DNA from 2 places in the Ligilactobacillus sp. JN-6 (Y).1 genome. Region 1 is predicted to be linked to the other one. Evidence: riboswitches for the same ligand, from Rfam matches in the RefSeq annotation. Region 1 holds a riboswitch; the other holds the start of a gene.
What was found. Region 1 has a riboswitch for preQ1 ahead of AC3XNE_RS01585 (QueT transporter family protein). Riboswitches for the same ligand answer to the same signal wherever they lie in the genome.
Positions count from the first base shown of each region.

Region 1 (4,249 bases):
TCACTGGAAAGTGGAGAAAAACAGACCGGCTTGATTACTGAAGCCATTAAATCCACAATGAATGTTTATCAACATAATGAAGCTATGGGAGCAAATATCCACAAGATCTATGAAGGAACAGAGGAGATCAGTGAAACGCAAAAGATGATCTTAGAGAAGCTCGAAAGCATTTCAGCTTCAACACAGGAAAATGCAGCAGGAACTGAAGAGGTTTCCGCAAATTCTGAAGAGGTCCAAGCTACGATGGATGAATTTACGCAACATGTTTCAACTTTGGAGGAAACATCCAGTCAACTGCAGAAACTTACGAGCCAATTTGACTTAGATAATTGATGACAGAATAGTGGGCTTAGTTAAAGGCTAAGGTGCTAGCTTAAATGAGTAGAAATAGACTGTAGTGACCACTTTTCGGTTACTGCAGTCTATTTTTATGATAAAAGCTGGATTTTAGTAGTGCTGTTTTGGAGATTGCCCCTGAATTTGGTGAATGTGGGTCCAATAAGAGCTTTAACGGCCCAAAGTTAGGCTGATGTGGGTCCAAAAGAAGTATAAATGGCCCCACATCTGGATAACTTGGGTCCAAAAAAAAGGATAATTGGCCCCAAGTTTGGTGATTGTGGGGCCGAAAAAGAGAAAAGTGGCCCAATATCGAGCTGATTTAGGGCCAAAAAGCGATTAAACAGCCCTACATCTGGACAACGGAGGTCCAAAAGATGACGAACGATTACAAAGATAATATAAAAAAAAGAGGACCAAGCAAAACTTTCAAAAATAAAAAAGTTTTGCCCGATCCGCTTATTTATTTTTCCAGGTAATGATCAAAGCTTGGGGCCCAGTGAACGAAAAAATTGCCGGGGTGCACAAGTTAGTGATGAGTTTGAGTTGCGGCAGCATTTCTTTGAGAAAAGAAGCATATTTATCCAAAGTCATCGTGTTATCAGCCATGATCGAAACCTTAGGTTCAGTTGAAGATCGTTGTATTTTTTCAATCATGGTTGCAGCAATTTTTTTAGTACGTGAGCTATCCATTAAAACTTCAAGTTCGCCAGAATCGGAAAAATGAAGCATAGTCTTATAGTGCAGCATGTTGTTAGTGAGGTGGTGTGAACTATTAGAAATTGAGCCGATCTTGCGTAAATTTTTCAAATTTTCCATGACTACTACAGTGTGCTGCTTTTGACGAAGCCTTGTTAATTTAGCTAGGACTTCTGAAATTCTTAGCCCTTGGTTGATCAGCTCAAGCGCACGGGAAACCAAAACACCCTCGGCATATCCTAGGCTGTGTGAATCGAAGAGATGGACCTTGAGTGGCAGTTCGCAGGTTTTAGCAAAGGTAGTAAGATTGGAGCCCAGTCCACTGATCGAACCGGCGATATGTATACAAAGAATATCAGTATAGCCGGCTTGTTGAAACCCTGAGATCAAGGCCGAGATCTTCGTCAGTGGGATCTGTTCTTCAGTTACTGTACTCGGAGTGGATCCTCTCATTGCTCCTAGTTCAGTAACTTCAGACAGTTCATTTGGATCAAGAGTTTGCCCATCAAGTAAGATCGGTATTTCTAGAACCTTAATATTTGTTTGTGCTCTGACTTTACTGCTGATCATCGCAGCACTGTCAGTCAAAATAGCGATTTTCATTAGTAATATCCATTCGTGTAAAAATTTCGTGTGCCTTGCCAAACAATTATTACTTTAAATAGTTAGCCGACCCACGATCCCTTAACGACTGATTCGTCGGGTTGTTAAAATATCTAATAATAAAATTATAACATGCTTTTCAGGTTGATAAACGATTGGCTTTTTCTTATACTTAAGTTTGCGGTGTTGATCGAATACCGCAAGTTGGATCTACGGTGGTTCGTAACCATCCCACCTAAAAAAACTAGGAGGATTTTTTTAATAATGACAAATGCAAATAATAAGGTAGCTGGGCTCACTAAAACGGCGTTGATAGCAGCTCTATATGTAGTTTTAACAGTGGCTTTTATTCCGCTAAGCTATGGACCGATCCAATTCCGTTTGTCGGAAATGCTCAACAATATGGCAATTTTCAACAAACGTTATATCTGGGGTGTGACCTTGGGCTGTTTGATCGCTAATTTATGGTCATCGATGGGTCCAGTCGATATGGTTTTTGGGACCTTACAGACTCTAGTTATGACGTGGTTGAGCTGGTATATTGGGCAACATCTTTCTTCGATACCCATGAAGTTGGGTGCTACAGTAGTTATCTGTACCTTGATGTCTTGGGCTGTAGCGTTAGAATTGAATTTGATCAGCGAAGCCCCGTTTTGGCTGACCTACTTGACAGTCGGCATCGGTGAATTTGTAGTAGTTTTGATCGGGGCTGTAGTTGCATGGTTGATCAATAAGAAAATTGATTTAAGTCGGTAAGGATAAGATCATTCTCTAAACAAAGAGGTGGCAAGGATATTGACATTCTTTTTCCTGTTGCTGTTCGTACTTTTTGACATATGGTATTTTAAATTTCTTTTTCAGAGTAGGTTGCGGCTGTTTATTTTGGAGCATATTATTTTTGCTAATAATTTCTCTTTTTTAAACAAAGGATCACAAAATGTGCAAAGCGGCCTAAAAACTAAACAGAGCGTCATAATGGAATTAGAAGATCCGTTATGGCGCTCTATTTGTATTGAAACTTATTTAAAAATTGTTTTCTATTGTTTTACCAACCCGTTAATTGCTTGGTCGATGTTATTCACTGCGTTAGTCACATCTTGCTGAGTGGCCGCGTCGGATTTGATCACGCCATTACCTCTCATAGCAGCCTGCCGTAAGTTATCTAAGGAGCTTTCGGTATAAACTCCTTGCGTATAGATATACTTATTTGCTTCTTGAAGTTTGGCCTGTAAGGGTCGTTTGTTAACTTGTTGTGACGATACTTTTACCAACCCATTAATTGCCTGATCAATGTTATTCACTGCATTAGTCACATCTTGTTGGGTAGCAGCATCGGATTTGATCACGCCATTACCTCTCATAGCAGCCTGCCGTAAGTTATCTAAGGAGCTTTCAGTATAAACTCCTTGCGTATAGATATACTTATTCGCTTCTTGTAATTTAGTTTCCAAAGTGCTTTTGTCGATCTGTTGTGAACTAGAAGGAGCAGGGTTGCTGTTGGTTGGCTGTGAGCTGTCGTTTGTTTGCCCAGTAAAGGTCAAGCTATTGCCAGTATAGATCCAGTTAGGATCAGCAATATGATTCTGTAAAGCCAAAGCATCAGGCGTTACTGACAAGCCCTTTGTTTTCAGCGCCTCAGAGATCCCCCATAAACTGTCGCCGGACTTGACCTTATAGGGTGTAGAAGTATTAGTAATGTTGTCGGCGATCTGTCTTGGAGTATTAGCTTGCCAGCTGTCAGCGGATACTAAGCTTGGCGCTGCAAATAAAGCTCCTGCTAGGACTGCAGACGCACTTATAATTTTCAATTTATTATTTGATGTGTTGTGTTTCTTTTTGTTACGGGAATTAATAGTTTCATTGTTCATCTGGTATAACCTCCAATTCGAAAATCTTCGAAAATCAGTTTCCGTTTTCAATGATTAATATTTGACCCAAATTGACTATTGCGGCGAATCTCATCCCCTTTAAATGGTTTAGTTAACGTTAGCTCTTGTTAACAACCACATAATAGCACGGTATAATTATAAGTCAAATGTTTTGTTATCTATAAATAATAGTCAAGCAAAAAACAAGTTAACATAGTTATGGCACTGTTTATATGCTGATAATCAATCAAATTATTGCTATAATGTTTTGAAGTAGTAGGGTACGAAGACCATAAAGAATATAAATGAGCGGTCAGTGCCGTGCATAATGTGTTCATAGGGCGACAACTGACATGACTGATTTTCAGTTTAGAAAATTAATAATGACGTTTAGGATCTTATTTATTATAATAACTAGTGGAGTTTTATGGTTTGACACTTTCGGTACTCAGTATAAATTGGTCCTAAGGAGACGAAAAAATGAAGCACATTGTAACAGGTATCGTGGCTCACGTGGATGCTGGGAAGACAACACTTTCAGAAGCCTTATTGTATCAAACGGGTGAGATACGCGATTTGGGACGGGTGGATGATAAAAATACCTTTTTGGACCCCGAAGATCTTGAAAAACAACGAGGGATCACAATTTTCTCTCATCAAGCACGTTTGACAGTCAATGACCTTGCAATTACCTTGTTAGATACTCCAGGACATGTTGATTTTGCTGCCCAAACGGAGCAGGT
Region 1 is NZ_CM176599.1:320,636-324,884, reverse strand. It holds gene AC3XNE_RS01595 (methyl-accepting chemotaxis protein) at 1-333, shown strand, start outside; gene AC3XNE_RS01590 (DegV family protein) at 796-1,638, opposite strand; PreQ1 riboswitch class I at 1,848-1,892, shown strand; gene AC3XNE_RS01585 (QueT transporter family protein) at 1,903-2,394, shown strand; gene AC3XNE_RS01580 (LysM peptidoglycan-binding domain-containing protein) at 2,676-3,506, opposite strand; gene AC3XNE_RS01575 (GTP-binding protein) at 3,987-4,249, shown strand, end outside.

Region 2 (4,249 bases), 1.1 Mb from region 1:
CAAAATTTATATATAAGGAGCGGTTATTCATGAACAGTGAACAACAATTAGATAAAATAGCTGAGTACTCACATGCTCACATGACTCAGGATAGGACCGGCCACGGTTTTGACCATATTAGAAGAGTCGTAGCAATGGCACGTAAGCTTAGTGCACAAGAAAATGCCGATCTCCTTGTAACTTTAGCCGCAGCGTACTTACACGATGTGATCGACGACAAGTTAGTTGCTGACCCACAAGCAGCCTTAGATGACGTGCAAAGTTTTTTAACTGAGAGCGAAGTTTCTCCTCAACAGTCTAAAAAAGTTTTATTCATTATTCAAAACATGTCTTTTGCCCATACGCTTGATGGAAATGCCGTCCAACTGCCGCTTGAAGGACAGATCGTTCAAGATTCCGATTGGTTAGATGCTATCGGTGCTATTGGAGTTACACGCGCTATTTATTTTGGTGGTCACCATTCTGAAAAGATCTATGATCCCCGTATCAAACCGCGCGAATCAATGACCAAAGAAGAATACCGTAACTTACAAAACGAAACGATCATTAACCATTTCTATGAAAAATTATTGAAGATCAAGGATAAGTTAAACACTGTCAGCGCCAAGCAGATCGCAGAAAATCGGCAACGCTTCATGCTTGATTTTCTTTCTGAGTTCAAAGACGAATGGCAGGCAAAAAAATAAGCCCTGTATTTTAGGTTTGCTTGCATCGCTTAGTGTTTATAGTTCAAGTAAGCAAGAATTTCTACCCGTTAGTTTTACCATGACATCGAATCCCATACATTCATTGTGAAAGCAAATCGGGTCAGAATACAATTTTAAGCCCTTACGATAAATAAAAGCTCAACAAGCATATCACGGTGATATGCTTGTTGAGCTTCTTTCTATTTTTCGGTCCACCCACCATCGATCGGGACTACCGCTCCATGAATATAATCAGCTTTATCAGAAGCTAAAAACAGAGTTAACAACGCAACTTCTTCTGGAAGTGCCCATCGCAAAGCAGGCGTTTGAGCGGCTACTTCTTTTGCCATTCGTCCTTCCCCCTCAAAATCAGCCTTATTCATCGGAGTTTTTATAGCCCCCGGTGCAATACAGTTAGCTCGGATACCGCGACCTGCATAATCATGATCGAGCTGTTTAGTATAGCCGATTACAGCATGTTTGGCGGCTGTGTATGCTGCGCCACCTCCGCCAGCTACCAAACCAGCGATCGAGGACATATTAACGATCGTTCCGTATCCTTGCGTCAGCATTTGCGGCAAACACTTATTAGTAAGCAAGAACATGCTTTTCAAATTAGTTGCCATCACATTATCCCATTGCTCTTCGCTTGTTTCTAAAGTGGGACGGTAAGCATCCAAGATACCTGCCGTGTTTAGTAAAATATCGATCTGTCGAGAAACTGCTAATACTTGATCGACCAATGCAGTTATTTTTGCTTTTTGCCGGACATCACACCGAACAAAGGAAAAATATTTTTGGTATTTGCCCACCATCTGTTTGACCGGCTTTGTTTCCTGAATATCAGCGCCCCACACTCGAGCGCCCTTAGCTAGAAAAAGTTCAGCTTGAGCCAGGCCAATACCGGAGGCTGCACCGGTCACAATAACTACACGTTTCCTAAAAGGTAAGTTTTCTGCCATTATTCGACCAGCTTCCAATCATCAGCCAAAATATCACAAGAATTTGGCATAAATTGTGATAAAGCTGGTTCTTCTTTTGTTCTAATCAAAAAATAAGGATTGATGGCCTCGCCATTTCTGGTATCTCCATCAACAACAAAAATATACTTTTCACTTCCGCCCCATTCTTGGCGAACGGCTTTTTTGCCTACTTTTAATTCAGGTAGTATTTTTTCAAATGTCATAATTAACGCTCCTCCGCATCCTTACAAGTTCAAACTGGCCCTTTATGCAGTTAGATCAAAGTGTTGTGAAATTACATATGTCAAAACTGCACCGACAGCCGTAGCAATGAATTCACCAATGCCGACCGTCAAAAAGGTCCACCAAAACGGAGCCTGACTTACGATGTGTAACTCCAAAGCTACGCTCCAAGACATCAACGTACAAACTACCACACTGATGATCAACTTTAATGGGACTGATGATGTACGTTTGCTCAAAAACCAGCTGATCGAGGTCATAACTAGGGTCCCTAAAGTTCCGAAAACGACATCGACCACTCCCATCGACGACCACAGGTTTGCAATTAAGCAGCCCAAAGTTACTGCCCAAATATAACGCTTGTTGAATACCGTTAGATTATTTAACATTTCTGACAAACGCAACTGAATCGGGCCATAGGCCAATGGGATCAGCGCTACCGTGAGCACGACATAAAGTGCCGCTATCAAAGCTGTTTTGGTCATTTCCGAAACAGCCTGATTTGATTTTTCCATAATGAAAAACCTCCTAGTTTTTTTAGGTGGGATGTTTACGAACCACCATATGTTTTATTGTGGAAAGTTCCACTATATTAAGTATAGATGAAATCTTTAGACATGCAACGACCACAAAAAATTATTTTTCCCATTGTAAATAGTAATTTTGTGTCAGTTTTCTTGAGTACAGCATAAATTTGAAGCTTTTGTAAATAGTAATTGTTTCACTTACGCTAGCAAACATGCTTGACAGCAACATTTATAAACTGTACGATTGTTCGAAGTGATTGTATTAAGGGTGATTTATCATTATAGTTTTCAGAAACTACCATTCTATGTAAGCATCAATAAATTAAAATTTCAGTACCCTTTACAATAAATTCAAAGAAAGTAATGATCTCATGGAAAATATTATAACTGTTACACATTTAGACCTCAGGATCCCTGACCGTCTTTTATTCTCCGACCTTAATTTTTCGTTTCCAAAAAACAAATTAACGTGTATCACAGGTGAAAATGGTGTAGGTAAAACAACTCTTATCAAGCACATCCTTGAGGACTTGGGTCATCATCGCACTCAACATGTTCAAGCAAAAATCGGCCGCAACAAGATCCAATACGTTCCACAATTACGCAATATCGATGATGATTACCCCTTATGTATCCGCGATTTTGTATCATTTGGACTCAAGAAAAGATTTTTACCCTGGAATTCTAAGCAAATGAAGACCAAAGTCGAGGGTATCTTGGAAGAGACTAAGCTGGCCAAGATAGCGTCTCAACCACTAGGTCACGCTTCCGGCGGTGAAAAGCAACGAGCGTATCTAGCGCAAGCTTTGTGCTCTGATCCGGAGCTTTTGATACTGGATGAAGCAACGGCCAGCTTAGATACCGAATCCAAAAACTTTTTATTGCAAATGTTAAAATCCATCATGCGCGCCAGGGATCTAACCGTACTCTTTATTACCCATGATCCGGAATTGATCGAAAAATATGGCGACTTTGAACTAAAATTACAGTCTCAAACTGCTAGTTTAAGTCAAAAGGAGGTTACTAAGTAATGCTGGAATATAATTTTATGCGTTATGCGTTTATTGCCGGTATTTTTATCGCTTTGATCTGTGCATTCATGGGAGTTTTCGTTGTCGCACGGCAAACCTCCTTTTTCACTCACACACTATCTGAAATCGGCTTTTCTGGAGCCTCCTTCGGTGTATTTGCGGGGATCCCGCCTTTATTTGGTATGCTGTTATTTACTTGTGCCAGTGGTTTATTTATCGGGTTATCTGGTGAAAAAGTTGGTCGTCGTGAAGCATCGATCAGTGTTTTTTCAGGCCTTTTTTTAGGGTTGGGGATCTTATTTCTGTCACTCTCTCAAAAACAATCGAGTTATGCTACGAGCATTCTTTTCGGCAGTATTGTCGGGATCGACAGGTCCAACCTGCTCACCTTAGTCCTATTAAGTATTGTTTTATTGTTGATCGTCGCCTTGTTATTTCGTCCGCTTGCCTATAATTCCTTCGATTCTCAAGGGGCGGAATACAACCAGCGTTTTAATCAACTGATCTCGATCATTTTCTTGGTTTTATTAGCTCTAACGATCAGTATTACAGCTCAGATAGTAGGTTCATTATTAATTTTCGTCTTATTGACTATCCCAGCGCAGGCTGCAAAATATTTCGTTCATTCATTAAATAAAATGATTGCCTTAACCTTCTGTTTTGTTTTAGTGGGAGTCTGGTTAGGATTATATCTTAGTTTTGTCACCGACTGGCCAGTCAGCTTTTTCATCACTGTGATCGAAGCCTTACTCTATGGCGGCGCGATCTTAAAACAAAAGGTCAGCACGGCTCATAACTAA
Region 2 is NZ_CM176599.1:1,398,661-1,402,909, reverse strand. It holds gene AC3XNE_RS06470 (HD domain-containing protein) at 30-686, shown strand; gene AC3XNE_RS06465 (3-oxoacyl-ACP reductase) at 887-1,648, opposite strand; gene AC3XNE_RS06460 (DUF2829 domain-containing protein) at 1,648-1,872, opposite strand; gene AC3XNE_RS06455 (QueT transporter family protein) at 1,915-2,406, opposite strand; PreQ1 riboswitch class I at 2,414-2,458, opposite strand; gene AC3XNE_RS06450 (metal ABC transporter ATP-binding protein) at 2,790-3,449, shown strand; gene AC3XNE_RS06445 (metal ABC transporter permease) at 3,449-4,249, shown strand.
Region 2: another riboswitch for preQ1. It lies ahead of AC3XNE_RS06455 (QueT transporter family protein); the one in region 1 lies ahead of AC3XNE_RS01585 (QueT transporter family protein).